One region of the Pseudomonas sp. S2_A05 genome, then DNA from elsewhere that is predicted to be linked to it. Evidence: predicted binding sites of a transcription regulator. Region 1 holds the regulator's gene; each other region holds the start of a gene.
What was found. The regulator FliA, encoded in region 1, starts transcription of late flagellar genes. The targets are predictions, from matches to a motif close to CTAAAGTTTNNNNNNNNNNNGCCGNTAA.
Positions count from the first base shown of each region.

Region 1 (7,406 bases):
GTTTTTGGTGTCGGCGGTGACGGCGTACATGGCGCGGGGGCTGAACGGCGGTGGGGTCGAGCCGGGTGGGCAGAGGTAGTGGTCGAGGGCGCGGTCGGCGGCTTGGTGGAGTTTTTTGAGTCGAGGGATTCGTAGGGGGAGGTGGGGTCGGATTCGGGCGGGTTGGGTGTTGGTTTGATCATGGTGAAGCTCCTATATAAGTGGAGCCGTCAGGCACTGTCGCTAAACAGTAAGGTGGCGGCTGTACGCAGGTTAGCGAACCGGTTATAGGCACCCGGCAGACCCGAAGGTCTCCCACATACAGCCACCATGGCGCAGTCGCAGATACTGAACCCGCGACAAAGCATGGAACGCTGATGCACCTATTCAAGATCCGGGTCGCTAAACCCGATCGCTGATTCGTCAGCGACCGGACCACAATAGAATCCGACCCCCAGGTGCACAAGCCGGCGGATTCTGGCTTGGCTGTAGGCAATGGCGCAAGGATTTGTAGCCTTGAGACCGTGTCTGCTGGTGTCTTGTAAACAGCTTCGTTTAAATCGAAAAAAATGCGCCGCATTCGAAGGCCTCTTCGCGAGCAGGCTCGCTCCCACAGGGGCCGTATTCCAAATGTCCGATTGGGAATGCATGTCAAACTGTGGGAGCGAGCCTGCTCGCGAAGGGGCCAGCCCAATCAGCCGATAAATCCCAAGTAAAACCGCTCTATTTCATTCCCCGGCAAAAGTTGGAAAGCTTCTTGCAATAGCCGCCCTGCGCCCGTTCGGGGCGTCAAAAGTTTGCTTTAAAGGAACGGGGAAAACCGGTGGATCGCACTCAGTTATTCAATACAGCACGCACCAACGTTGCCGACCTCAGTCGAGGCAATCTGGGCGTGCCGTTGTTGCTGCTGGTCATGCTGGCGATGATGATGTTGCCGGTACCGCCGTTCCTGCTCGACGTCTTCTTTACCTTCAACATTGCCCTGTCGATCGTCGTCCTGCTGGTCTGCGTGTACGCGCTGCGGCCGCTGGATTTCGCCGTGTTCCCGACGATTCTGCTGGTGGCGACGTTGCTGCGACTGGCGCTGAACGTGGCCTCGACGCGGGTGGTAATGCTCCACGGTCAGGACGGCCATGCCGCGGCTGGTAAGGTGATTCAGGCGTTCGGTGAGGTGGTGATCGGCGGTAACTACGTGGTCGGTATCGTGGTCTTCGCGATCCTCATGATCATCAACTTCGTCGTGGTGACCAAGGGTGCCGGGCGGATTTCCGAGGTGAGCGCGCGCTTCACCCTCGATGCGATGCCCGGCAAACAAATGGCGATCGACGCCGACCTCAACGCCGGTTTGATTGACCAGAACCAGGCCAAATCGCGCCGTCAGGAAGTTGCCCAGGAGGCGGAGTTCTACGGTTCGATGGACGGTGCCAGCAAGTTCGTCCGTGGTGACGCCATCGCCGGCCTGCTGATTCTGTTCATCAACCTTATCGGCGGCATGGCCGTGGGTATCTTCCAGCACGGCATGAGCTTCGGCGATGCGGGCAAGGTTTACGCCTTGCTGACTATCGGTGACGGTTTAGTGGCGCAATTGCCATCACTGTTGTTATCTACAGCGGCGGCGATCATGGTGACCCGTGCTTCCGGCTCGGAAGACATGGGCAAGCAGATCAACCGCCAGATGTTCGCCTCGCCGAAAGCACTGGCCGTGGCCGCTGGTTTGATGGCGGTGATGGGTCTGGTGCCGGGCATGCCGCACTTCTCCTTCCTGAGCATGGCCGCGCTGGCCGCAGGCGGCGCGTACCTGTTCTGGAAGAAGCAGAACGTCGCCAAGGTCGTGGCGCTGGAAGAGGTCAAGCGTCAGCAGGAACTGCTGCCGTCGCCGGCCCGCGCCATGGAAACCAAAGAGCTGGGCTGGGACGACGTGACGCCGATCGACATGATCGGCCTGGAAGTCGGCTATCGCCTGATTCCGCTGGTGGACCGCAATCAGGGTGGGCAATTGCTCGCGCGGATCAAGGGTGTGCGCAAGAAGCTCTCGCAGGATCTGGGCTTTCTGATGCCGACCGTGCATATCCGCGACAACCTCGATCTGGCGCCGAGCGCGTATCGGCTGACGCTGATGGGCGTGATTCTCGCCGAGGCCGAGATCTACCCGGATCGCGAACTGGCGATCAACCCGGGTCAGGTCTACGGCTCGCTCAACGGGATCAACGCCAAAGATCCGGCTTTCGGCCTGGAGGCGGTGTGGATCGAAATCAGCCAGCGCGCCCAGGCGCAATCGCTCGGCTACACCGTGGTTGACGCCAGCACCGTGGTCGCCACGCACTTGAACCAGATTCTGTACAAGCACTCCAGTGAGCTGATCGGCCACGAGGAAGTGCAGCAACTCATGCAATTGCTGGCCAAGAGCTCGCCGAAACTGGCGGAAGAGCTGGTGCCGGGCGTGGTTTCGCTGTCGCAGTTGCTCAAGGTCCTGCAAGCGCTGCTCGCCGAGCACGTGCCGGTGCGCGACATTCGCAGCATCGCCGAAGCGATCGCGAACAACGCTGCCAAGAGTCAAGATACCGCCGCGCTGGTCGCCGCTGTGCGGGTCGGCGTATCCCGTGCAATCGTCCAAAGCATTGTAGGCACTGAGTCCGAGCTGCCTGTAATCACATTGGAACCAAGGTTGGAACAGATATTGCTCAATAGTCTGCAGAAGGCAGGACAAGGCTCGGAAGAGGGCGTTCTGCTGGAGCCGAGCATGGCCGAGAAGCTGCAGCGTTCGTTGATCGAAGCGGCCCAGCGTCAGGAAATGCAAGGCCAACCGGTGATCCTGCTGGTAGCAGGACCGATCCGCGCGATGCTCTCGCGTTTCGGCCGCCTCGCAGTGCCAGGGCTGCATGTACTGGCCTACCAGGAAGTACCGGACAACAAGCAAGTGACCATCGTTGCGACAGTAGGGCCCAACGGCTGAGGTAGTGGTTTATGCAAGTTAAGCGTTTTTTCGCCGCCGATATGCGTCAGGCCATGAAGCTGGTTCGCGATGAGCTGGGCGCTGATGCCGCCATCATCGGCAACCGCCGCATTGCCGGCGGCGTCGAGTTGACGGCGGCTCTGGATTACAAGTTGTCGGCGCTGGCGCCACGGGTTCCGAACATGGAACTCGAAGACGAGCTGCGCAAGACCCAGTCGCGCATCGTCACCGCCCAGGCCGAGCTGAGCCTGCGTGGCGAAGCCGACGGCAACACCAATCAGCAGTTGTTCGCCGGGCTGCCGTTGACCGCAGGCCTGCCGCTGACTGCTGCCGAGCCGCTGAGCGAGCCGACCTACGCCGCACCGACGCGCCCGGCCGCAGCGCCTGCGCAGGCCTCGGCGGGTGTCGATCCGCGTGCACTGGATTCGATGCGTTTTGAATTGAACAGCCTGCGCGAGCTGATGGAAGTGCAGCTCGGCACCCTGGCCTGGAATCAGCTGCAAGGCAGCCGTCCGGCCCAGGCCAATCTGTATCGCCGTCTGCAGCGCATCGGCCTGTCCGGCCCGCTGTCGCGCGATCTGTTGGCGATGATCACCGATATCGAAGAACCCCGTCAGGCCTGGCGCATGCTGCTGGCGCACCTGGCGCGGATGATTGCCGTACCGGAAGTCGAGCCGCTGGAAGAGGGCGGTGTGATTGCCATGGTCGGCCCGGCCGGCATGGGCAAGACCACCACGCTGGCCAAGCTTGCCGCGCGTTATGTGCTCAAGTACGGCGCGCAGAACGTTGCGCTGGTGAGCATGGACAGCTTCCGCATCGGCGCGCAGGAACAATTGAAAACCCTCGGGCGCATCCTCAACGTGCCGGTAACGCACGTCGATCCGGGTCAGTCGCTGGTGCAGGCATTGGATCCACTGCTACGCAAACGCGTGGTTTTGATCGATACTGCCGGCCTGCAAGCCAGTGATCCGGCGTTGCGCATGCAGCTTGAGAGCCTGGCCGGGCGTGGCATTCGCTCAAAAAATTATCTGGTCCTGGCAACCACCAGCCAGAAACAGGTTCTAACCGCCGCTTATCACAGTTACAAGCGTTGCGGGCTGGCCGGCTGCATCCTGACTAAACTGGATGAAACGGCCAGTCTCGGCGAAGTGTTGAGCCTGGCGATCAGTCATGAATTGCCGGTCGCGTATCTGACCGATGGCCCACGGATTCCGGATGATCTGCATCTGCCGCGTCGTCATCAATTGGTCAGCCGCGCCGTCAGCGTGCAAATGCAGGAAGAACCCAGCGAAGAAGCCATGGCTGACATGTTCGCTGATATCTATCACAGCCCGACCAAGCAGGTTGGCTGAGGTAATCATGAACAGTTTTTGTACCTACATCGATGGTCTGCCACGCATTGTTCCGATCAGGAACGCGCAGCCAGTAATGTGGCCTCCGTCTATGCAAGACAAGGTAAAGAAATAACATGGGCAGCATGCATCCCGTACAGGTGATCGCGGTGACCGGCGGCAAAGGTGGCGTCGGCAAGACTAACGTGTCAGTGAACTTGTCGCTGGCGCTGGCAGAGCTTGGCCGTCGGGTCATGCTGCTGGACGCCGACCTGGGCCTGGCGAACGTCGACGTTCTGCTGGGGCTGACACCCAAGCGCACACTGGCCGACGTTATCGAAGGCCGTTGCGAACTGCGCGACGTGCTGTTGCAAGGCCCGGGCGGGATTCGCATCGTGCCGGCGGCCTCCGGCACGCAGAGCATGGTGCACCTGAGCCCGGCGCAACACGCCGGCCTGATCCAGGCGTTCAGCGACATCGGCGACAATCTCGACGTGCTGGTGATCGACACCGCTGCGGGTATTGGTGACTCGGTAGTCAGTTTCGTTCGTGCCGCGCAAGAGGTGTTGCTGGTGGTCTGCGACGAGCCGACTTCGATCACCGACGCTTACGCGCTGATCAAGTTGCTCAACCGCGACTACGGCATGAACCGCTTCCGCGTGCTGGCCAACATGGCGCAGAGCCCGCAAGAAGGGCGCAACCTGTTCGCCAAGTTGACCAAGGTCACGGATCGCTTCCTCGACGTCGCCCTACAATACGTCGGCGCCGTGCCATACGACGAAAGCGTGCGCAAGGCAGTGCAGAAGCAGCGCGCCGTCTACGAAGCCTTTCCCCGTTCCAAGTGCGCACTGGCCTTCAAGGCCATCGCCCAGAAGGTCGATACCTGGCCGCTGCCCGCCAACCCGCGCGGGCATCTGGAATTTTTCGTCGAGCGTCTCGTGCAGCAAACCGCAGGGCCTGTGATATGACCGCCAGTGGCATGAATCTTTACAAAAAGTCGGCGCGTGACGCGCAATACGAATTGATCGAGCGCTACGCGCCGCTGGTCAAGCGCATTGCCTATCACTTGCTGGCGCGCCTGCCGGCCAGCGTGCAGGTCGAAGACCTGATCCAGGCCGGGATGATCGGGTTGCTGGAAGTCTCGACCAAATACGACGCCAGCAAAGGCGCCAGTTTCGAAACGTACGCGGGCATTCGAATCCGCGGCGCGATGCTCGATGAAGTGCGCAAAGGGGATTGGGCACCACGCTCGGTTCACCGTAATACCAGGATGGTCAGCGACGCGATTCGCTCGATTGAAGCTAAAACCGGCCGTGACGCTAAAGATCACGAGGTTGCGGCCGAACTCCAATTGAGTCTCGACGATTACTACGGGATTCTGAATGACACCTTGGGCAGTCGCCTGTTCAGTTTCGACGACCTGTTGCAGGACGGCGAACACGAAGGGCTGCACGAGGATGGCGCGAGTGCTCATATGGAGCCGTCACGCGATCTGGAAGATGAACGCTTCCAGGCGGCGCTGGCGGACGCGATTGCCAATTTGCCGGAGCGTGAGCGACTGGTGTTGGCGCTGTACTACGACGAAGAGCTGAACCTCAAGGAAATCGGTGAAGTCCTTGGCGTCAGTGAATCGCGGGTCAGCCAGTTACACAGCCAGTGCGCGGCCCGTCTGCGGGGGCGTTTGGGGGAGTGGCGAGCGCGCTGAAGGCAGTGTGGGGACACTGCGAAACGAGGCTGGTGCGGTGATGAACGGCGCCGGTCTCGATCCGTTGTGCTCCAGACAAACTTTAAGTGCTGCGCCGATTGATTGAAGTGGCGCGTCCAGGTGCTGGGCGCGTTTAAGACTGCTTGGAGGTCGAATTGAACAAAGACATGAAAATCCTCATCGTTGATGACTTCTCAACGATGCGGCGGATCATCAAGAACCTGCTGCGCGATCTTGGGTTCACCAACACCGTCGAGGCCGACGATGGCACCACTGCCATTCCGGTGCTCAACAGCGGCAGCATCGACTTTCTGGTAACGGACTGGAACATGCCGGGCATGACCGGTATCGACCTGCTGCGTCACGTGCGCGCCGATGAAAAACTCAAGCACCTCCCGGTGTTGATGGTGACTGCTGAAGCCAAGCGCGAGCAGATCATCGAGGCCGCTCAGGCCGGTGTGAACGGTTACGTAGTCAAACCTTTCACGGCTCAGGCGTTGAAAGACAAAATCGAGAAGATTTTCGAACGCATCGGCTGATGAATGCGCGGGGGAGCTATGGAGCATAACGAATCATCACAGGGCGATTTCGAATCGACCCTGAAAAAACACGCGGTCGAACTGGTCGAGAGCCTTGAAAAAGGCAAGTTCGGCGACGCGGTGCAACTGATCCATGAGCTCAATCAGACCCGTGACCGCGGCCTGTATCAGGAAGTGGGCAAGCTCACACGTGAACTGCACAGTGCGATCGTCAATTTCCAGATCGATCCGCACATGCCGCAGGCCGAGGAAGTGTCGCAAATCACCGACGCCACCGAACGCCTGGGCTATGTGGTCAAGCTGACGGAAGCCGCGGCCAACCGCACCATGGATCTGGTGGAAAGCGCCACCCCGGTGGTCAACAGTCTGGCTGATGAAGCGCAGACGTTGAGCGCCGATTGGGGCCGCTTCATGCGTCGCGAGGTCGGGGCTGAAGAGTTCCGTGAACTGGCGCGCCGGGTCGACGGTTTTCTGTCACGCAGCAGCACGGACAACCGTGCGGTGTCGAGCAACCTCAACGACATCCTGCTGGCTCAGGATTACCAGGACCTCACAGGTCAAGTGATCAAGCGTGTGACCCAACTGGTCACCGAAGTCGAAAGCAATCTGCTCAAACTCGTGCTCATGGCCAGTCAGGTCGACCGCTTTGCGGGCATCGAACATGACCGCGCCGCAATGCTTGCTGAAAAAGATCCACAAAAACATCTCTCGCAGGGTGAAGGTCCGCAGATTCATGCCGATAAACGAGAAGACGTTGTGTCCGGTCAGGACGATGTGGACGATTTGTTATCCAGCCTTGGATTCTAGAGTTTCGGAATTCGGGTTTTTTGGGTTTTTAGACCTGTAGGAGCACCCCATTAATGAGCTTCGGCGCCGATGAAGAGATCCTTCAGGATTTC
Region 1 is NZ_CP162775.1:456,561-463,966, forward strand. It holds partial or broken gene AB4O12_RS02150 (DUF6124 family protein) at 1-182, opposite strand, end outside; gene flhA (flagellar biosynthesis protein FlhA) at 803-2,932, shown strand; gene flhF (flagellar biosynthesis protein FlhF) at 2,944-4,284, shown strand; gene fleN (flagellar synthesis regulator FleN) at 4,401-5,231, shown strand; gene fliA (RNA polymerase sigma factor FliA) at 5,228-5,968, shown strand; gene AB4O12_RS02175 (chemotaxis response regulator CheY) at 6,136-6,507, shown strand; gene AB4O12_RS02180 (protein phosphatase CheZ) at 6,526-7,314, shown strand; gene AB4O12_RS02185 (chemotaxis protein CheA) at 7,368-7,406, shown strand, end outside.

Region 2 (7,406 bases), 2.6 Mb from region 1:
TTGCCCATGCTGATCCGGGCGTCGTTGCGACTGCAGATGCCAGTTGGACGGCAGCGCCGGGTATTGCCTGCGCGGCGATGACGGCAGACTGTTTGCCGGCATTGTTCTGCGATCGTGCCGGCACGCGTGTCGCGGCCGCTCATGCCGGTTGGCGGGGTCTGGCGGCGGGCGTGCTTGAGGCAACTCTCGACAGCCTCGATGTTCCTGCTGACGAGGTACTGGTCTGGCTCGGCCCGGCCATTGGCCCCAAAGCCTTTGAAGTCGGTCCGGAAGTACGGGAAGTCTTCATCAATCAACTGCCTGAAGCAGCAGAAGCGTTCGTACCGAGCAACAATGCCGGCAAGTTCATGGCTGATATCTATCTGCTGGCGCGCCTGCGTCTGGCTGAACGGGGTGTCACGGCTGTTTATGGTGGCGGTTTCTGCACCGTGACCGATCCGCGCTTCTTCTCCTATCGCCGTGCGTCGCGCACCGGTCGTTTCGCCTCCCTTGTTTGGCTCACCCGCTAAACTCTCTGATCTGCATCAACTCTCCGACGCTTGAATCTCCCAGAATCGACCGCATCTACAGTGGTATCTGGCAGGTTTCTTTATTCAGGATGGTTTCTTAGGTCCGGCCTGCTCAAAAGGAAGGTGACCCATGCGTATTGACCGTTTAACCAGCAAATTACAGTTGGCCCTGTCCGACGCCCAGTCGTTGGCGGTTGGCCACGATCATCCGGCCATCGAGCCGGCGCACTTGATGCAGGCCATGCTTGAACAGCAGGGCGGTTCGATCAAGCCGTTGCTGATGCAAGTAGGCTTCGACGTCAACAGCTTGCGTAAAGAGCTGACCAAAGAGCTCGATCAACTACCGAAAATCCAGAACCCGACCGGCGACGTCAACATGTCGCAGGATCTGGCGCGTCTGCTCAATCAGGCTGACCGTCTCGCTCAGCAGAAGGGCGACCAGTTCATTTCCAGCGAACTGGTGCTGCTCGCCGCGATGGACGAGAACAGCAAGCTCGGCAAGTTGCTGCTCGGCCAAGGCGTGAGCAAGAAAGCCTTGGAAAACGCGATCAACAACCTGCGTGGTGGCGAAGCGGTAAATGACGCCAACCACGAAGAGTCGCGGCAGGCGCTGGACAAGTACACCGTCGACCTGACCAAGCGCGCCGAAGAAGGCAAGCTTGATCCGGTGATCGGCCGTGACGACGAGATCCGCCGCACCATTCAGGTTCTGCAACGCCGCACCAAGAACAACCCGGTGCTGATCGGTGAACCGGGCGTGGGTAAAACCGCGATCGCCGAAGGGCTGGCGCAGCGCATCATCAACGGCGAAGTGCCGGACGGCCTTAAAGGCAAGCGCCTGCTGTCGCTGGACATGGGCGCGCTGATTGCCGGCGCCAAGTATCGCGGTGAGTTCGAAGAGCGCCTGAAATCGTTGCTCAACGAACTGTCGAAGCAGGAAGGGCAGATCATTCTGTTCATCGACGAACTGCACACCATGGTCGGCGCTGGTAAGGGCGAAGGCTCGATGGATGCCGGCAACATGCTCAAGCCTGCGCTGGCTCGCGGCGAGTTGCACTGCGTCGGCGCGACCACGCTCAACGAGTACCGCCAATATATAGAGAAGGACGCGGCGCTCGAGCGGCGTTTCCAGAAAGTCCTGGTGGACGAGCCGAGCGAGGAAGACACCATCGCAATCCTGCGTGGCCTTAAAGAGCGTTACGAGGTTCACCACAAGGTGGCGATCACCGATGGCGCGATCATCGCTGCGGCCAAGCTCAGCCATCGCTACATCACGGATCGACAGCTGCCGGACAAGGCCATCGACCTGATCGACGAGGCTGCCAGCCGTATCCGCATGGAGATCGACTCCAAACCGGAAGTACTCGATCGTCTGGAGCGGCGCCTGATTCAGCTGAAGGTGGAATCCCAGGCGCTGAAGAAAGAAAGCGACGACGCGGCGAAGAAACGCCTGGAAAAACTCCAGGAAGAAATCGAGCGTCACGAGCGTGAGTATTCCGATCTGGAGGAAATCTGGAACTCGGAGAAAGCCGAGGTGCAGGGTTCTGCGCAGATTCAGCAGAAGATCGAACAGTCGCGCCAGGAACTGGAAGCCGCGCGGCGCAAAGGCGACCTGAATCGCATGGCCGAGTTGCAATACGGGGTGATCCCCGATCTGGAACGCAGCCTGCAAATGGTCGACCAGCACGGCAAGAGCGAAAATCAGTTGCTGCGCAGCAAGGTGACTGAAGAAGAGATTGCCGAAGTCGTGTCGAAGTGGACCGGCATCCCGGTGTCGAAAATGCTCGAAGGCGAGCGCGACAAGCTGATGAAAATGGAGAGCCTGTTGCACAAACGGGTAATCGGTCAGGAAGAAGCGGTCGTGGCTGTGGCCAATGCCGTGCGGCGTTCCCGCGCCGGACTGTCCGACCCGAATCGTCCGAGCGGCTCGTTCATGTTCCTCGGCCCGACCGGTGTCGGTAAAACCGAGCTGTGCAAGGCGCTGGCCGAATTCCTTTTCGATACTGAAGAGGCGATGGTGCGGATCGACATGTCCGAGTTCATGGAGAAACATTCCGTGGCTCGTCTGATCGGTGCGCCACCAGGCTACGTCGGCTATGAAGAGGGCGGTTACCTGACCGAAGCGGTGCGTCGCAAGCCGTACTCGGTGATCCTCATGGACGAAGTCGAGAAGGCGCACCCGGATGTGTTCAACATCCTCCTGCAAGTGCTTGAGGATGGCCGTCTGACCGACAGTCACGGGCGTACGGTGGACTTCCGCAACACGGTGATCGTGATGACGTCCAACCTCGGGTCGATGCAGATCCAGGAACTGGTCGGTGATCGTGAGGCGCAGCGTGCTGCTGTGATGGACGCGCTGACCTCGCACTTCCGTCCTGAGTTCATCAACCGCGTTGACGAAGTGGTGATCTTCGAGCCGCTGGCGCGGGATCAGATCGCCGGCATTACCGAGATCCAGTTGGGCCGCCTGCGCAGCCGCCTGGCCGAGCGCGAGCTGAAGCTGGAGCTGAGCGCGGAGGCGATGGACAAGCTGATCGCCGTCGGTTACGACCCGGTGTATGGCGCACGTCCTTTGAAACGGGCGATCCAGCGCTGGATCGAAAACCCGCTGGCGCAGTTGATCCTGTCGGGTCATTTCATGCCGGGCGACACCGCCACCGGCAAGGTCGAGAACGACGAAATCGTTTTCGGCTAAGCCTCAGCGGCAATGAAACCGGGAAGGCCTCGCATTGCGAGGCCTTTTTTTCGCCAGGCTGTTGAACTCAAAGGAAAAGGCTTGTAAAGTGCGCCCCGCAGTCAGTCACCGGCAGCGTTTCAACCCACCGGGTTGGAATCTGAAATAAGTTGCAAATCATTAACTTGAAAGCAATTTAGGGGGTTGACAGAGGTGTTCTAGGTTGTAGAATAGCGCGCCTCAGACACACGAACGCAGCGATGCGAACGGGTGGCGAGATGCAACAAAGCTTCACCGTTGTAAATTGAAATGTGTAGTTCCGTGATAGCTCAGTCGGTAGAGCAAATGACTGTTAATCATTGGGTCCCAGGTTCGAGTCCTGGTCACGGAGCCAATTTCAAACCGGGGTATAGCGCAGTCCGGTAGCGCGCCTGCTTTGGGAGCAGGATGTCAGGAGTTCGAATCCCCTTACCCCGACCATATTTGGGTCGTTAGCTCAGTTGGTAGAGCAGTTGGCTTTTAACCAATTGGTCGTAGGTTCGAATCCCACACGACCCACCATTTTTGAAACCAGTTTGCGCTGGGATCGAATCTTAAGATCAGAGGCCAAAAGCGCTGATCGAAGAAGGCGATCTTTGAAAGGTCGCCTTTTTTTTACCGGGGTATAGCGCAGTCCGGTAGCGCGCCTGCTTTGGGAGCAGGATGTCAGGAGTTCGAATCCCCTTACCCCGACCATATTGAAAATCCTCGTATCGAAAGATGCGGGGATTTTTTTTGCCTGCTGAAAGGCGAATCCCTTCAAGTCGTCATACAACCTGCCGATAGCCCGCTAACACGAGGGGACTGCCAACGCTTCGCCCCTTGATCTGGCCATTACAAGAATAAGGGCGTTCGTCATGTTGCTTCGTCAGTTGAATATTGCTCCCCGGGCTGCCCCGGGATTTGCCCTGATCGCGGTGTTGGTGGCCTTGCTCGGCGTGTTTGCGCTGGGGCAGATGTCGAGCATTCGCGACAGTGAGGTGGCGGTGGAGAACCGCTGGTTGCCGAGCATTCGTGGCGGCGACGAGATCCGCGAGCTGATGTTGCGCATCCGTACCATCTCCCTGCGCATGGCGCTCGATCAGGATCCGGCCAATATCGCCACCTATCGCGGCCAGATGGACACCCGCGACAAGGAACTGAGCGAGAAAATCGCCGCCTACGACAAACTGGTCGACACTGCCGAAGGTCAGCAGCTGTATGACCAGTTCAAGAAAACCTTCGCCGCCTATCGCACCGGCATCGCCCAGTCATTCACCCTTGCCGAGCAAGGCAAGCGTGACGAGTTGACCAAATTGTTGCTGGTTGACATGAAGACCGTGGTCGACGGCTCCGGCAAGCAACTCAACGATCTCGCCGATCTGTTCGCCCGCCAGGTCGCCGCCGAAAGCGAGAAGTCCGCCGCGCATTATGAAACCTCGCGGACCATCGTCAGCCTGTTCATTGGTCTGGCAGCGCTGGCCACGGTGGCGCTGGCGATGTTGCTTACGCGCAGTATCGTGCGCCCGCTGAGCAGCGCTGTGGATGCCGCTGAAAGTGTCGCCAAGGGCGATCTCACGCGGCCGATCGAAACCCATGGCAACGACGAAGTCAGCCGCTTGCTCAAGGCCTTGGCGACGATGCAACAGAACCTGCGCGAGACGCTGCAAGGTATCAGCGGCTCAGCCACACAACTGGCCACCGCCGCTGACGAACTGAGCGCCGTCACCGTCGACAGCACCCAAGGCCTGCAAGAGCAGAACAACGAAATCGAACAAGCTGCCACTGCGGTCAACGAGATGACCGCTGCGGTGGAGGAGGTCGCGCGCAACGCGGTGTCGACGTCCGATGCCACGCGCCAGTCCAGTCAATCAGCGCAATTGGGCCAGGAGCGCGTCAGCGAAACCGCCAGTGCGATCAACGCCCTGGCCAGTGATGTACAGAACACCGGCGAACTGGTGCAGTCGCTGGCCAATCAATCGCAAGACATCGGCAAGGTTCTGGACGTGATTCGCGCAATCGCTGAGCAGACCAATCTGCTGGCGCTCAACGCTGCCATCGAGGCAGCACGTGCGGGCGAAAGCGGTCGCGGCTTTGCGGTGGTAGCCGATGAGGTGCGCGCGCTGGCGTATCGCACCCAGCAATCGACGCAGGAAATCGAACAGATGGTGCAAGGCATGCGCAGCGGTTCGAGCCAGGCGCTGGAGTCAATGCAGGCCAGCGCATCTCGTGCGGCGAGTACGCTGGTTCTCGCAGAGCGGGCAGGTGAGGCGTTGGTGACGATCACGGCGTCGGTGCACGAGATTCACGAGCGCAACCTGGTGATCGCCAGCGCTGCCGAGGAGCAGGCGCAAGTGGCGCGGGAAGTGGATCGCAATCTGGTGAACATTCGCGACCTGTCGGTGCGTTCGGCTGCGGGTGCTGACCAGACCAGCGCGTCGAGCCATGAGCTTTCGCAACTGGCCAATGCGCTACAGGGCATGGTGCGACGCTTTCAGCTCTGATGAACAGAGATCAATTGCAGGCCTTCGCCTGCTGATTTGCGCACAACACGAAACAATGTGGGAGCGAGCCTGCTCGCGAAGGGGCCGGATCATTCAACGACAGTGTTGACAGACCCACCGCTTTCGCGAGCAGGCTCGCTCCCACAGGTTGGCGCTTTAGTGCAGTTTCAGACGCGGTTCGGTGCCACGACCAATCTTGCTCCCCAGCATCAACATCGCTGTGCGGAACGGCCCGTACAGCGCCATCTGGTGCATACGGTACAGCGACACATAGAACATCCGCGCCAGCCAGCCTTCGAGCATGACGCTGCCGGTCAGGTTACCCATCAAGTTACCCACAGCAGAAAAACGCGACAGTGAAATCAGCGAGCCGTAGTCGGTGTATTTGTACTCCGGCAGGGTCTTGCCTTCGATGCGCAATTTCAGCGACTTGGCCAGCAGCGACGCCTGTTGGTGTGCCGCTTGTGCCCGTGGCGGCACGTTGCGATCGGTGCCCGGTTGCGGGCAGGCCGCGCAGTCGCCGAAGGCAAAGATGTTTTCGTCGCGAGTGGTTTGCAGAGTCGGCAGCACTTGCAGCTGATTGATGCGGTTGGTCTCCAGACCGTCGATGTCCTTGAGGAAACCCGGTGCGCGAATGCCGGCAGCCCAGACCTTCAGGCTGGCCTTGATCTCGTTGCCATCGGCGGTGATCAGGCTGTCGGCAGTCACTTCGCTGACTGCTGCGTTGGTCATCACATTGACCCCGAGCTTCTCCAGGGTCTTGTGCACCGGCCCGCTGATGCGCTCCGGCAGGGCAGGCAGCACCCGTGGGCCGGCTTCGATCAGCGTGATGTGCATGTTTTCCGGTTTGATCCGGTCCAGACCATACGCGGCCAATTCATGGGCGGCGTTGTGCAACTCTGCCGCCAGTTCGACGCCAGTGGCGCCAGCGCCGACGATGGCCACGCTGATCTGCTCGACCACGTCGGTCTGCCCGGCGTGGGCGCGCAGATAATGGTTGAGCAATTGCTGGTGGAAGCGCTCAGCCTGTTTGCGCGTATCAAGGAACAGACAATGCTGCGCCGCGCCCTGGGTGCCGAAATCGTTGGTGGTGCTGCCGACGCTGATCACCAGCGAGTCATAAGCCACTTCACGCGCCGGCACCAGCTCGACGCCGTTTTCGTCATAGGTCGCGGCCAACTGGATTTTCTTCTGCGCGCGATCGAGCCCGCTCATGCGCCCGAGCTGGAACTCGAAGTGGTTCCATTTCGCCTGCGCGACATAGTTGAGTTCGTCTTCGGAGGAGTTCAGGGAACCGGCGGCCACTTCGTGCAGCAGCGGCTTCCAGATGTGGGTCAGGTTCGCGTCGACCAGCATCACGCTGGCCGTGCCGCGCTTGCCCAGAGTCTTACCCAGGCGGGTAGCCAACTCCAGACCGCCGGCGCCGCCGCCGACAATGACAATACGATGGGACATAGGGATAACTCGCAAGGTTTTTAAAGGAAATCGGTGCGGTTACCCGAGGGAGCGCAAGGCAGCTCATAACGTCAGGTAACTGATAAATCGGCTCAACAGGCCCAGACCAATGGTCACTGCCAGCACCAGCACCAGGAGCATCCACGGCCGGAAAGGCCGGCGCTCGACACGGTGTTGGGACAATTGCAGGTACTCTTCGACATGCTTTTGGTCTTCGGGGTTCAGGCGGCTGGTCATATTTGCCTC
Region 2 is NZ_CP162775.1:3,784,332-3,791,737, reverse strand. It holds gene pgeF (peptidoglycan editing factor PgeF) at 1-509, shown strand, start outside; gene clpB (ATP-dependent chaperone ClpB) at 640-3,204, shown strand; tRNA gene AB4O12_RS17265 (tRNA-Asn) at 3,502-3,577, shown strand; tRNA gene AB4O12_RS17260 (tRNA-Pro) at 3,587-3,663, shown strand; tRNA gene AB4O12_RS17255 (tRNA-Lys) at 3,669-3,744, shown strand; tRNA gene AB4O12_RS17250 (tRNA-Pro) at 3,842-3,918, shown strand; gene AB4O12_RS17245 (methyl-accepting chemotaxis protein) at 4,080-5,705, shown strand; gene AB4O12_RS17240 (NAD(P)/FAD-dependent oxidoreductase) at 5,862-7,160, opposite strand; gene AB4O12_RS17235 (DUF3094 domain-containing protein) at 7,224-7,397, opposite strand.
Region 2: AB4O12_RS17245 (methyl-accepting chemotaxis protein) is a predicted target of FliA. The motif match lies at 3,981-4,008, and genes of this name have one in related genera.

Region 3 (7,406 bases), 2.7 Mb from region 1:
GTGCAGTTGCTGGGGCTGTACAAACTTGGCGTGAATCAGTTGCCGCTGCAGCCGGCGTATCACGAACTCGACGATTTCATCGAGGCGCAACTGGCCGCGCATCAGGAAGTGTTTGCCAGTCGCGGCATCATCGCCACCTATGAAGTCGATCCGTTGAGCCCGCTGGGTTTCTTCGATCGCGAGCTGATCGCCTCGGTGCTCGGCAACTGCATCAACAATGCGATCCGTTACGCCCGCGAGTCGCTGCTGATCACCGTCAGCGACGAAGCCGGGCAATTGGTGCTGAGCATCAACGACGACGGCGACGGCTATCCAGCAGAGATGCTCGAGCGTCAGGCCGATTATGTGCAGGGCATCAATCACAGCAGCGGCAGCACTGGCCTCGGTCTGTATTTCGCCAATCGCATCGCGGCGCTGCATCAGCGCAACGGCGTGGAAGGGCGCACCGAAATCAGCAATGGCGGGCCGTTGGGCGGTGGGGTGTTCAGCCTCTACTTGCCCTGAGGTCTGGTGTTGGAGCTGCCGAAGGCTGCTATCTTTTGATTTTAAAAAGCAAGATCAAAAGATCGCAGCCTCGTTGTACTCGTCAGCTCCTACGGCTCCTGCACAAGATCGGGATTTTTGTGGGCGCTGCTTGATATTCCGAACAGCCGCAGCCTATTTTGTCCGGGTCGCCGTTCGCGGCTCGCACAACAACAAGGATTGCGTCATGACAACCGATGGCCGGGGTTCACTCGCGCAGCGATTGACCGGCATTGATGAGATTGAATGTGTCACCCCGGATCTGAACGGTGTGCCACGGGGCAAGGTGATGACCGCCGAGGGTTTCCTCGAAGGGCGGCGTTTGCAGTTGGCGCGGGGTGTGCTGCTGCAATGCATCATGGGCGGCTATCCGCCGGCGCGGTTCTATGGCAGCGATGACGGCGATCTGGCGCTGGTCGCCGATCCTGCGCAGATTCACCGTTTGCCCTGGAGCGACGAGCCGCGTGCCATGGCGATTTGCGACGCCGACGAACTGAGCGGGGGGAGCTCAAGTCTCTCGACCCGTGGCCAGCTCAAAGCGGTCATCGCCCGTTACGCCGCGCACGGTCTGGCGCCGGTGGTGGCGACCGAACTGGAATTTTTTGTCTTCGCACCGAACACCGATCCGACTCAGCCGTTCCGTCCGCCGGTGGGCCTCGACGGCCGCCGCGAGGATGGCCAGTCGGCCTTCAGCGTCAGTTCCAACAACGGCCTGCGGCCGTTCTTCAGCGAAGTGTATAAATGCATGGCCGCCCTCGGCCTGCCGCGCGACACCTTCATGCATGAAATGGGCGTCAGCCAGTTCGAGATCAATCTGCTGCACGGCGACCCGCTGCTGCTGGCCGATCAGACGTTCCTGTTCAAGCACCTGCTCAAGGAGGTCGCGCTCAAGCATGGCCTGAGCGTGGTGTGCATGGCCAAACCGCTGGCGCACACGCCGGGCAGTTCGATGCATATTCACCAGAGCATCGTTGAGATCGGCAGCGGCAAGAATGTCTTCACTGACTCGAACGGCGAGCCGACGTCGATGTTCCGCCACTTCATCGGCGGGCAACAGGCAGGCCTCGCCGATTTCACCGCACTGTTTGCGCCCAACGTGAATTCCTATCAGCGCCTGTGTCATCCGTACGCGTCGCCGAACAACGCCTGTTGGTCCCATGACAATCGCGCCGCCGGCTTGCGTATTCCCGCCAGCTCGCCGGTCGCACGTCGGGTCGAAAACCGCTTGCCGGGCGCCGACGCCAATCCGTATCTGGCGATCGCCGCCAGTCTGGCTGCGGGTTTGCATGGCATCGAGCAGGAACTGGAGCCGAGCGCGGCAATCCAGGGTGAGTTCGCCGTGCCGGATAATCTGGCCTTGCCGTGTACCTTGCACGCCGCGCTGGAGCGTCTGAAACGTAGCCAGTTGGCGAGGGAACTGTTCGGGTCGGAGTTCATCGAAGGCTACATCGCTTCGAAGACCATGGAGTTGACCAGCTTCTTTGATGAAATCACTCCCTGGGAGCGCCGTGTACTGGCCGCCCAGGCCTGACGTATCGCTGCTGCCGGGCTGTCGATCTGACCGCCCGGTATTTACTGCAAGGAGCCGCTCGGAACGCCGATGCGCCAAATCTGGAAATCCTTTCGAGCGCTGTATTTTGCCTCGCTGATGATGTTGATCGGCTCAGGCCTTCTTTCTACTTATCTGGCTTTGCGTCTGGCCGCCGACAATGTCGACGGGCTGTGGGTCGGTGCGCTGATGGCGGCCAACTATTTCGGTCTGGTGCTGGGCGGCAAGATCGGCCATCGCCTGATCGCCCGGGTCGGGCATATCCGTGCCTACTCGGCGTGTGCCGGGATCGTCGGCGCGGCGGTGCTCGGCCATGGGCTGGTGGACTGGCTGCCGGCGTGGCTGGTGCTGCGGACGATCGTCGGTCTGGGCATGATGTGTCAGTACATGGTCATCGAGAGCTGGCTCAACGAGCAGGCCGATGCCAATCAGCGCGGGCTGGTGTTCAGCGGTTACATGATCGCCTCTTATCTGGGCCTGGTGCTGGGCCAGTTGATTCTGGTCATGCACCCCGGCCTCGGCCTGGAACTGCTGATGCTGGTGGCGCTGTGCTTTGCCCTGTGTCTGGTGCCGGTGACGCTGACTCGACGGATTCACCCGGCGCCTCTGCACCCCGCGCCGATGGAGCCGCGCTTCTTTATCAAGCGTGTGCCGCAATCGCTGAGCACGGTGCTCGGCGCCGGTCTGATCATCGGTTCGTTCTACGGTCTGGCGCCGCTGTATGCATCGCAACAGGGGCTGACGACCGAGCAGGTCGGTCTGTTCATGGGTAGCTGCATTTTTGCCGGTCTGCTGGTGCAGTGGCCGTTGGGCTGGTTGTCCGACCGTTATGACCGCGCATTGCTGATTCGCTGCTTTGCCGGGTTTCTGGCGGTGGCGGCGTTGCCGTTGGCGATCATGCCGCAGGTGCCGCTGGAGGTGTTGTTCGTCGTCGGCTTCTTCTGTTCGCTGGTGCAGTTCTGCCTGTATCCGCTGGCGGTGGCGTTTTCCAACGACCACGTCGAAGGCGATCGCCGGGTGTCGCTGACCGCGATGTTGCTGGTGACCTACGGCGTCGGCGCGAGCATCGGGCCGCTGCTCGCGGGCGTGCTGATGAAGTTTCTCGGCAGTCAGAGCCTGTATGCGTTCTTCAGTTTCTTCGCGTTGGTGCTGGTCTGGCGGATTCGTCCGAAAGCAGTGACCAACCTGCACCAGGTCGACGACGCACCGCTGCATCACGTGGCAATGCCGGACAGCATGTCGAGCTCGCCGCTGGTGGCGGCGCTTGACCCGCGTGTCGATGAGCAGGTGGTGCAGGAGCAGATGGTCCAGGACCCGGCGCCGGTCACTCCTGAGCCTGAGCCTGAGCCCGAAGCGCAGCCGGAAGCAGTCGTTGAAACCGAACAGGACAGTGGCGATGACGACAAGCCTGCGCCGGATATCAGCGGTGGCAGGCCTTGAGTCGCACATAAACATCGGCGCATAAAAAAAGGGCAGTCCCGCACAGGACTGCCCTTTTTATTGGTCGCTGCGACTCAGAGATCGTCTTTGTCGAAACGCCGTGCTTCACGCTGCAACTGGTAAACGAAACGCTCGACGTTGCGCGCAGCCTGGCCACTGATGTTGTGGAAGCGCAGACCGGCGAAGGTGATGTTGAGTTTTTCTTCGAAGTGCAGGTAGCGCAGCTCGACCGATGTTGGCTGATTGCCGAACAGCGGCGGGGCGATCAGGCGATCGTAGACCTGGCCCAGTTGCAGGCGATCAGTGATGTCGCCTTCGAAGCGGAATTTGCAGCCAGTGGCGGAGATGTCCAGCAGCTTGCCGTGCAGAGGAACCTTGAGCTTTTCGCCGCCCAGTTCAACGCTGACCAGGTCGGTGAGTTTCAACGCAGCGCGGAAGGCGTTGCGGCGCTGGTGGTAGACCACTTCGCTCGGCAGGTCGCCGGTGTAAAAACGGTCGCCGTCGGATTCTTCGATGTTCAGCGTGCCGTTGCATTCCCAGGCGATGCGCACGCCGTCATGAAAGCCTTCGACCTTGAACGGTTCGCCCGCTTGCAGGAAGCGCTCGCCATCGCGCGGGATCATTTCGTCCAGGGCGATCGTCGCGGTTTCGCGGTCGACCTTGATCAGGTAGCTCTGAAAGCGCTGGCTGCGTTCATGGAAGGTGATGATCAGCGGATCGTGGCTGTCTTGCAGCTGGCGCAGGTTGCTGGAGATTTCCAGTGGCGTGGTGAGCACCTTCGGAGGCTGCGGAGCATCATCCGCGCTTAGGGTGTTGGACACGGTTCTTCAATCTCCAGACAAAATAAGACGACTGGCCAGTATTTTGCCAGCATGTTGCGCAGGTGGATAGTACAGGGTCAGCGAATGGCTCATGCCTGGCTGAGCGTTCGCGGCTTGACCGGTTTGGCAAAGGTCCCGCTGGCGTCGTACAGCGCTGGCGGCTCACCGCCGGTGAGGATCTTCAGCTGATTGGCCGTGGTCGCCTGCTGGATCTGGATCGACTGGCCATTCTTGACGTTGGCAGCCTGGCACTGGGCGATCAGCGCGGTCAGGGCATCGCCCTGGGTCAGCAACTGGTCGCCAATGCTCGACTGGCTGGCCAGTTGCTCAAGACCTGTGCGATCGGTCGGCAGGTTGAGGCTGGCGAGGATTTCGCTGCGCTTGCGGCCATGCTGCTCGAGCAGAATGATCAACGCTTGCTTGGTCGCCAGAATTTCTTCCAGCAACGGCATGTCGCGACCATGCAAAGCGAGGGATTCGGTTTGCAATAACTCCAGCAATTGTTGCGCTGGAGCAAAGTCGTCGTTGATCAGTTGCAATAAGTTAGTGTCGTGCATGGCTGGCCTTGGGGTTTAAGCGTCCAAAAGCCTGGCGCCGGCAAAAGCCTAGCGCTGGGCTTCGAAGTTGAGCAGTTTGCTGGCTACACGGTTGCTGTCGACTTTATAGCTGCCATCGGCAATCGCGGCTTTCAACTCGGCCACACGGGCTTTGTCGACAGCAGGCTGATCGCGCAGCTTGTCAGTGACCTTCTGCAACTGTTGAGCCTCATTGCTGAGGTGTACCGACTCCCCGCTTTTGGCGACATTGGCCTGTTCGGCCTGGGTATTCAGCGGCGCGGAGGGGCTGTTTTCAGCGCTTTCCTTGGCGTTGCTGGTACGTGTGCTGCCGGTTAGTGACGAGGAACTGTTCAATCGGTTGAAATCGATAACCATGATAAAAAACCTCTGGGAATTTGGACGCTTGCCATGTTTTCGGCTATCCCCTGAAAAACTTTAGGCCCAATCAACCATAAGCTTGCATGCGCCGTTGCGAGACCTGCTGCGGCACAGTTTAGGGAAGCGACGGGATCGGCGCCAGTTTTCTCCACGAGGCTTTTACATGGCCACTTCGACCTGTCCCGGCGCAATCACCTGCGCCTTGATAACTCTTTGAGAATTAAGGTTTTTTACTCGAATCTGTTCTTTCATGCCGCCATTGGAGAGCGCTTCCCCCGGCATGCGTACGGCAAGGGTGCCGCTGCGCGCAGTGATCACCACCTGGTCACCCTTACGGACCACTTCGGCCTGTTCCAGATGCACCAGAGTTATGACCTGATCGGCGACCGTTGGTCGGGTAAGTTTCTGCCCGATCGCTTCGTCGACCGAGGTCAGGAAACCCTGGTTGATCGTGCTGACGTCGCGCTCGCGCAAGGTCACATCCTGCGGCTCGATAATGCCGGCGCGTTTCAGCGGACGAGTGGTCGTCACGATCTCGCGAAACAGGCGGACTTGAGCGGGTACGAACACCGTCCAAGGCGAGCTGCCTTCGCAGCGAACCTTCACCGTGACGCGGCCCAGCGGGCGTGCCGGGCTCTCCAGAGTCGCTGTCAATTCCTTGTCGCACATGGGCATGCGCATGCGCGGGTCGAGCTGGTTGACTTCGATTTCGTAGCGGCCTTCGGTTTGACTGGAAGCCAAATAGTCTTCTACGGTGAATTCAAGAAAGCCCTGAGTCACGCCGATAAGCATATCAGGCAAGGTAACCGCATCTGCATGGGCAGGACTGCCAGCAAGCAAGCAGCAAACGGCGGACACCGCGCAAAGCCCTTTGCGAAGGGTAGATGTCAGGCGTCGGGAAAATGTCGTTTGAGCGTTCATACGAGTTAAAAAGCAAGCGCCGTGCCGTTTAGCAATGAATGTGCGTCGCAACAACACTTGGCGTTGATGTAGGAGTCTGGGCATGGCTGGTGTAATGGATTCGGTGAACCAGCGCACGCAACTGGTAGGGCAGAATCGCCTCGAGCTGTTGTTGTTCCGTCTCGACGGGCCACAGCTCTACGGGATCAACGTGTTCAAGGTACGGGAAGTGTTGCAATGCCCGTCCCTGACGTTGATGCCCAAATCCAGTCCTGTCGTGTGCGGGGTAGCGAATATACGGGGAGCGACCATTCCGATCCTGGATCTGGCAATGGCAACGGGCTCCGGTGCGTTGAAAGACAAGAACAGTCCGTTCGTGATCATCACGGAGTACAACACCAAGACCCAGGGTTTCCTGGTCCGCTCGGTGGAGCGCATCGTCAACATGAACTGGGAAGAGATCCATCCGCCACCCAAGGGCACCGGTCGCGATCACTACCTGACCGCTGTGACGCGGGTCGACAACCAGTTGGTCGAAATCATCGACGTCGAGAAGGTGCTGGCCGAAGTGGCGCCGACGCCGGAAGCGATTTCGGTGGGCGTGGTCGATGTCGAGACGCAGACCAAGGCATTGTCGCTGCGGGTGCTGACGGTCGATGACTCGTCGGTGGCGCGCAAGCAGGTCACGCGTTGTCTGCAGACCATCGGTGTCGAAGTGGTGGCGCTGAACGACGGCAAGCAGGCGCTGGATTACCTGCGCAAGCTGGTCGACGAGGGCAAGAAGCCGGAAGAAGAGTTCCTGATGATGATTTCCGACATCGAGATGCCGGAGATGGACGGGTACACCCTGACGGCGGAAATCCGCGGCGACGCACGCATGCAAAAGCTCCATATCATCCTGCATACTTCGTTGTCGGGGGTATTCAATCAGGCGATGGTGAAGAAAGTCGGTGCTGATGACTTCCTGGCCAAATTCCGTCCTGATGACCTCGCATCCCGGGTAGTCGACCGGATCAAAGCAGCAGATATCAGCTAGGGGCCTTCTGCCCCTGGCGGTCAACACGATTTAAGAGGCGGCATCATTGTCTACGGGTAATTTGGATTTCGAACAGTTCCGGGTCTTCCTGGAAAAAGCCTGTGGCATTCTGCTCGGTGAAAACAAGCAGTATCTGGTCTCGAGCCGTCTCAACAAACTGATGGAGCAGCAAGGCATCAAGTCCCTGGGTGAGCTGGTACAGC
Region 3 is NZ_CP162775.1:3,165,085-3,172,490, reverse strand. It holds gene AB4O12_RS14445 (sensor histidine kinase) at 1-504, shown strand, start outside; gene AB4O12_RS14440 (glutamine synthetase family protein) at 812-2,053, shown strand; gene AB4O12_RS14435 (MFS transporter) at 2,123-3,511, shown strand; gene AB4O12_RS14430 (flagellar brake protein) at 3,586-4,332, opposite strand; gene AB4O12_RS14425 (flagella synthesis protein FlgN) at 4,422-4,889, opposite strand; gene flgM (flagellar biosynthesis anti-sigma factor FlgM) at 4,938-5,264, opposite strand; gene flgA (flagellar basal body P-ring formation chaperone FlgA) at 5,427-6,188, opposite strand; gene AB4O12_RS14410 (chemotaxis protein CheV) at 6,271-7,203, shown strand; gene cheR (protein-glutamate O-methyltransferase CheR) at 7,250-7,406, shown strand, end outside.
Region 3: flgM (flagellar biosynthesis anti-sigma factor FlgM) is a predicted target of FliA. The motif match lies at 5,301-5,328, and genes of this name have one in related genera.

Region 4 (7,406 bases), 1.9 Mb from region 1:
ACGCTGGCGGTGCTGTTCAGCGCACCGGCGATCTGCTCCAGCGACGACGACGCTTCTTCCATCGAGCTGCGGCCGATCTGCGTTTGCTGAGCGTTTTCCTGCGCCAGGCGCTGGGTCGCGCCCATGTTGTCGGCGATGTTCAACGACGTCGCGCTGAACTCTTCCACGGCGCCGGCCATGCTGGTGATTTCGCCCGACTGCTGCTCCATGCCTTCGTAAGCACCACCGGACAAACCGGACAGCGCCTGCGCACGGCTGTTGACCTCTTCCGAGGCGCGGCGGATGTGCTCGACCATGGTCGACAGCGCCTGGCTCATCTGGTTGAACGCGCGGGACAGCTGTCCGATTTCATCGTGGCTCGATACGTTCAGACGCACGCTCAGATCACCAGCACCCAAGGCCTCAGCCTGACGCACCAGATCGCCCAGCGGCGCGAGTTTGCTGCGCAGCAGCCAGACTACGGAACCGACCGCGAGCAACATCGCCAGCAGGCTGCCGATCGCCAGTTGCGTACCGACGCTCCAGGTCACCGCGCGGATCTCGGCTTTCGGCATGCTCGCCACCACCGACCACGGGCCACCTTCGAACGGCACGGCGATGCTGTAGAAGTCCTCGCCCTTGTCGCTCCAGAACTCACCCTTGCCCGGGGTTTTGACGAGGTTGTTAATGGTCGGGGCGGCTTGATCCAGGTTTTCGACGCCGGCAATCGGCACCAGCCATTTGTTCTGCTCGTCGAGCAGCGCCAGCGAGCCGGTCTTGCCAATGCGGAAGCGCTTGAGATTGGCGAACTGCGCGTTCTGCGCGTCGGTGTAATCGAAACCTACATACAACACGGCGATGATCTTGCCGCCCGCATCGCGCACCGGTGTGTACTGCGACATGTAGTAGCGCTCGAACAGCAACGAGCGGCCGACATAACTCTGCCCTGCCATCAACTTCGCGTAGGCCGGGTTGGCATGATCGAGCACGGTGCCGATGGCACGGGTGCCGTCCTGCTTGCTGACGTTGGTGCTGACGCGAATGAAGTCTTCGCCGCTGCGCACGAATACCGTGGCCACACCGGCAGTCATCTGCTTGAACTCGTCAACTTCCTTGAAGTTGTTGTTCAGCACTTCGTTGCCCAGATGCAGACCCGGGGTCTGCACGCCGGCCACGGTCACTGGCTGATCGGGGTGCACACTCAGGCCACTGCCGAAGCGTTTTTCGAACAGACCGCTCAGGCGCAGGGTGCTTTCGCGCAGCGTACCGTGGAAGGTACTCAGTTGATCGGCCAGCAGCCGGGCCTCACTGGCCAGATGCTCTTCACGGGTGGCGAGGTTGGCGGAATCCAGCGAACGCAAGGCGAACACCGTACTGCCGCTGATGACTATCGCCAGTATCACAGCAAGGGCAAGACCCAGCTGCGAGGCGATCCGAGCACGAGGTTGAGACATGAACAGCTCCTGGCCGAGCCACCGAATCCTCCTTGATCGCGGTAATTGCCCGGAAAATATTCTAATAGTGGGGTGTAACGCGGAACCGGCACGACGGTTCCACATGCTCGTAGTCGGCGGTAAAACCGAATACTTGAGCGGATTGCGTGGGTATGGCGCAGTGGTGGCATTGTGCCGGCTCGAACGTTTCAGCTCAAGCGCGCCACCGCCGGCAGTTGCATGGCGCGGACTTCGCTCTGCAGAAAATCGCTGAGGCGGCGCAAACGTTCACCTCCCGGGCGCGGCTTTGGCCAGACCAGGTAATAATTCAGGCCACTGGCGACGGCCGTAGGCCACGGCAGGCTCAAGCGCCCTTGCGCAACATCTTCGGCAACCATCAACAGATCCCCCATCGAAACGCCGTAGCCGCGCGCCGCCGCGATCATGCCCAGCTCCAGCGTATCGAACACTTGCCCGCCCTTAAGCGAAACTTGCTCGGACAGACCCATGCGCTCCAGCCAACTGCGCCAGTCACGGCGATCCGGGGTCGGGTGCAGCAGTTCGGCGGTCGCCAGACGCGCTACATCCCAAGGTTGATCATTGAGCAGGTTCGGCGCGCCGACCGGAATCAATTCCTCGGGAAACAGCAGGCTCGCTTCCCAGTCCGGCGGGAAATGCCCGTCACTGAGCAACACCGCGCAATCGAACGGTTCGTTGTTGAAGTCCACCGAATCGATATCCATCCATGCGCTGGTCAATTGCACCTCATTGCCCGGCTGCAAATGGCGGAAGCGACTCAACCGCGCCAGCAGCCAACGCATGGTCAGGGTAGATGGCGCTTTCATGCGCAGGATGTCGTCCTCGGCGCGCAAGGTATTGCAGGCGCGCTCAAGGGCGGCGAAGCCTTCGCGGATTCCGGGTAGCAGCAGCCGCGCCGATTCGGTGAGTTGCAGGTTGCGCCCGCTGCGATGAAACAGCCGGCAGGCGAAGTGTTCTTCAAGGGTGCGCATGTGCCGACTGACCGCGCTCTGGGTGATCGACAACTCTTCCGCCGCGCGGGTGAACGAGCTGTGTCGCGCTGCCGCTTCGAATGCGCGCAGGGCATACAACGGCGGAAGGCGTCGGGACATGCAAAAAGCTCCAGTAGCGGGGATACAGCCAATTCGGCAGGACGTTTCAGGATGAGTATTAATCATGCCACCCATCCTTTTTATCCCTTTGTGCAAAGCCTGCCAAGCGCCGAGAATCGACGCTCTTCTGCTTCCTCTGATATTTGGGTGGTGATGACCATGCAGCATCCTGTGCGTACCGAACTCTGGGCCATTCTGCGGCTGGCGGGGCCGCTGATTGCTTCGCAGTTGGCGCACATGCTGATGGTGCTCACCGACACCCTGATGATGGCGCGCCTCAGTCCCGAAGCGCTGGCCGGTGGCGGCCTCGGTGCGGCGAGCTACTCGTTTGTATCGATTTTCTGCATCGGCGTGATTGCCGCAGTTGGCACATTGGTGGCGATCCGTCAGGGTGCCGGCGACATCATCGGTGCCGCGCGCCTGACCCAGGCCGGGTTGTGGCTGGCGTGGCTGATGGCCCTCGGCGCCGGGCTGCTGTTGTGGAACCTCAAACCTGTGTTGCTGCTGTTCGGCCAGACCGAAACCAACGTCAACGCCGCCGGGCAATTCCTCATCGCCCTGCCTTTCGCCCTGCCCGGTTATCTGAGCTTCATGGCGCTGCGCGGCTTTACCAGTGCAATCGGCCGGGCGACGCCAGTGATGGTCATCAGCCTCGCCGGCACGGTGGCCAACTTCCTGCTCAACTACGCGCTGATCACCGGCATGTTCGGCCTGCCGCAACTGGGTCTGACCGGCATCGGTCTGGTCACGGCGATTGTCGCCAACTGCATGGCACTGGCGCTGGCCTGGCATATCCGTCGGCATCCGGCTTATGACGCTTATCCGTTGCGCGCCGGTCTGTCGCGGCCGAACCGGCAATACCTGAAAGAACTCTGGCGCCTGGGCCTGCCGATTGGCGGCACCTATGCGGTGGAAGTCGGGCTGTTTGCCTTTGCCGCGTTGTGCATGGGCACCATGGGCAGTATGCAAATGGGTGCGCATCAGATCGCCCTGCAGATCGTGTCGGTGGCCTTCATGGTCCCGGCCGGGATGTCCTATGCCATCACCATGCGCGTCGGCCAACACTACGGCGCCGGGCAACTGGTCGATGCACGGATGTCCGGGCGTGTCGGTATCGCTTTCGGCGCCGTGGTGATGCTCGGCTTCGCCCTGGTGTTCTGGCTGTGGCCGAACCAGTTGGTCGGCCTGTTCCTGGACCATAATGACCCGGCGTTTGCCGAGGTGATCCGTCTGGCGGTGAGCCTGCTGGCAGTAGCGGCGTGGTTCGAGCTGTTCGACGGCACGCAGACGATTGCCATGGGCTGTATTCGCGGGCTCAAGGATGCCAAGACTACGTTTCTCGTGGGGCTGGCTTGCTATTGGCTGATTGGCGCACCGGCGGCGTGGTGGATGGCGTTCCACCTCAACTGGGGGCCGACGGGCGTCTGGTGGGGATTGGCGCTGGGCCTGGCGTGTGCGGCGGTGAGCCTGACGCTGGCGTTCGAATGGAAGATGAAGCGGATGATTCGGCGCGAGCCGCAAGCTCAAGGTTTCAACATCCCCCAGGCCGAATGAGGGTTTCCTTTGTGGGAGCGAGCCTGCTCGCGAAGACCGAGTGCCAGGCCCAGATCATTCAGCTGACATAACGCCTTCGCGAGCAGGCTCGCTCCCACGGGGATTTGCGCCGGCCGCAACAATTGTGATCAACCGACGATTTCCAGGGCCGGCTGCTGGTTCGATCCAGACGTCAGATATTCCACCAGCTCATCCAACGGCAACGGCCGGCTGATCAGATAACCCTGTACCTGATCGCAGCCGAACCCGCGCAACAATTCCAGTTGCTCCGGCGTTTCGACGCCCTCGGCGACCACTTCCAGATGCAGGTTGTGCGCAAGGTTGATCATCGCGTGCACCAGTTTGCGGTTCTCTTCGCGCTGTTCCATGCCGCCGACAAAACTCTTGTCGATCTTCAGCAATGTGATGGGCAGGCTGTTGAGGTGCACGAACGACGAAAACCCGGTGCCGAAATCGTCCAGCGAGAAGCGCACACCGAGGCGGCCGAGGGCGTCCATGGTCTGTTTGACCAGATCGCTGCGCCGCATTACCGCGGTTTCGGTCAGTTCGAATTCCAGCCACTGCGCCTCGACGCCGCGCTCGGCAATCAGACGGCTGAGTGTCGGCAGCAACTGGCTGTCCTGAAACTGGCGGAACGACAGGTTGATCGCCATGTGCAGCGCCGGCAGACCCTGCTCGCGCAAAGCCTGCATGTCGCGCAAGGCGCGAGAAATCACCCAGTAACCCAATGGCACGATCAGACCGCTCTGCTCGGCCAGCGGGACGAACTCGCTCGGTGGCAACAGACCGCGCTCGCCATGACGCCAGCGCACCAGCGCTTCGAGGCCGACAATCTGGCCGTCCTCAAGATTCAGGCGTGGCTGGTAATGCAGTTCCAGCTCATCGCGGCGCAAGGCCCGGCGCAGCTCGCTTTCGAGATCGGCCATGCTCCGCGCGTTGCGATTGATGCGTTCGTTGAAGATATGAAAGGTGCAGCCCTGCGTGCTCTTGGCCTGCTGCATGGCGATGTGCGCGTGCCACATCAATGGATCGGCGCCGCCATTGGCGCGGGCATGGGCGATACCAAGGCTGGAGCCGATCAGCAGGCTCTCGCCGTCGACCCAATAAGGTTCGGCCAACGCCTCAGTGATGCGTTCGGCCATCCACTCGGCGCGTTGCGGCGCGCGGCGGGTATCGATCAGCAGAGCGAATTCATCGCTGCCCAGCCGTGCCAGTTGATCGCCGGCCTCCAGCTGACTTTTCAGCCGCGCGACGACCTGCAGAATCAGACGATCCCCGGCCTGATGCCCGAGGGCGTCGTTGGCATGGCGAAAATTGTCGAGATCAAGATGGCCGAGGGCGAGACCGCGCCCGTCGCCCTCGGCAAGGCGCGCAGCAAGCAGAGTCTGAAAGCCCTGGCGATTGGCGATGCCGGTCAGCGGGTCCTGTTCGGCGAGGCGCTGGAGAGTGTTTTCCAGCACGCCGCGCTCGCGCACATGGCGCAGGCAGCGCTGGAGCATGCCGGCGTCGAGAGCGTCGAACACCAGCCAGTCGCTGACACCGACCGGCGCGGTGGCCGGCTCGTGCTCCAGCAGCAGAACGGTCGGCAGGCTGCAACGCCCGGGCGGCGGTTGCAACGCTGGCAGGGTCAGCAGTACCGCGTGGCGGTTGTCTTCGAACAGGCGGCTGACCGAATCCCAGTTCGGCGCGCTGATCAGCACCGCCGCGCTCCCCATCGGAGCCAGACACTCACGCAACAACGCTGTCCACGCTGGCTCTTCGGCCAGTAGCAGCAAACGCAAGGGTTCGACAGGCGTAGACAAGCTGACTCCCTAGACTCTGCAATGATGTAGGCGGGGCATTATGCCGGTGTGCTGAACAATGACCAATGCGTTGTCTGATGACAACGGCCTCGAAACGTTATTTTGTGTCACGAATGAGAACATTAGCCGCAAAATCCCCGCGCATCCTGCGTGAAAGTAACAAAACCGGCAAATTTGAATCGCGTGTTGCGTCACAAGTCGGACAGAGCAGCACAAATCGCTGAGCCTGTTAAAATGCCGGCCCATTTCGTCAACGACTCCCGAATTTTCGTATGTCCCGACTCAATCCCCGGCAGCAAGAAGCCGTGAACTACGTCGGCGGCCCTCTATTGGTGCTCGCCGGTGCTGGCTCCGGCAAGACCAGCGTGATCACGCGCAAGATCGCGCACCTGATTCAGAACTGCGGCATCCGCGCCCAGTACATCGTCGCCATGACCTTTACCAACAAGGCCGCGCGCGAAATGAAAGAGCGGGTCGGCACCCTGTTGCGTGCCGGTGAAGGACGCGGCCTGACCGTCTGCACCTTCCACAACCTGGGCTTGAACATTATCCGCAAGGAGCATGCGCGGCTGGGCTACAAACCCGGTTTCTCGATCTTCGACGAGACCGACGTCAAAGCCCTGATGACCGACATCATGCAGAAGGAATACGCGGGCGACGACGGCGTCGACGAGATCAAGAACATGATCGGCGCCTGGAAAAACGACCTGATCCTGCCCGCCCAGGCCCTGGAAAACGCGCGCAATCCCAAGGAACAGACCGCCGCGATCGTCTACACCCACTACCAGCGCACGCTCAAGGCGTTCAACGCGGTGGACTTCGATGACCTGATCCTGCTGCCGGTAAAGCTCTTCGAAGAACACGCCGACATTCTCGAAAAGTGGCAGAACAAGGTCCGTTACCTGCTCGTCGACGAATACCAGGACACCAACGCCAGCCAGTATCTGTTGGTGAAGATGCTCATCGGCAAGCGCAACCAGTTCACCGTGGTCGGCGACGACGACCAGTCGATCTATGCCTGGCGTGGCGCGCGCCCGGAAAACCTGATGCTGCTCAAGGACGACTATCCGTCCTTGAAAGTGGTGATGCTGGAGCAGAACTACCGCTCCACCAGCCGCATCCTGCGTTGCGCCAACGTGCTGATCTCGAACAACCCGCACGAATTCGAAAAGCAGCTGTGGAGCGAGATGGGCCACGGCGACGAGATCCGCGTGATCCGCTGCCGCAACGAGGACGCCGAAGCCGAGCGCGTGGCGATGGAAATCCTCAGCCTGCATTTGCGCACCGACCGCCCGTACAGCGATTTCGCCATTCTCTATCGCGGTAACTACCAGGCCAAGCTGATCGAATTGAAGCTGCAGCACCACCAGGTGCCGTATCGCCTGAGCGGCGGCAACAGCTTCTTCGGTCGTCAGGAAGTGAAGGACCTGATGGCCTACTTCCGCCTGATCGTCAATCCGGATGACGACAACGCCTTCCTGCGCGTGATCAACGTGCCACGCCGCGAG
Region 4 is NZ_CP162775.1:4,525,215-4,532,620, forward strand. It holds gene AB4O12_RS20685 (methyl-accepting chemotaxis protein) at 1-1,433, opposite strand, end outside; gene AB4O12_RS20690 (LysR substrate-binding domain-containing protein) at 1,622-2,542, opposite strand; gene AB4O12_RS20695 (NorM family multidrug efflux MATE transporter) at 2,702-4,096, shown strand; gene AB4O12_RS20700 (putative bifunctional diguanylate cyclase/phosphodiesterase) at 4,225-5,898, opposite strand; gene rep (DNA helicase Rep) at 6,171-7,406, shown strand, end outside.
Region 4: AB4O12_RS20685 (methyl-accepting chemotaxis protein) is a predicted target of FliA. The motif match lies at 1,544-1,571, and genes of this name have one in related genera.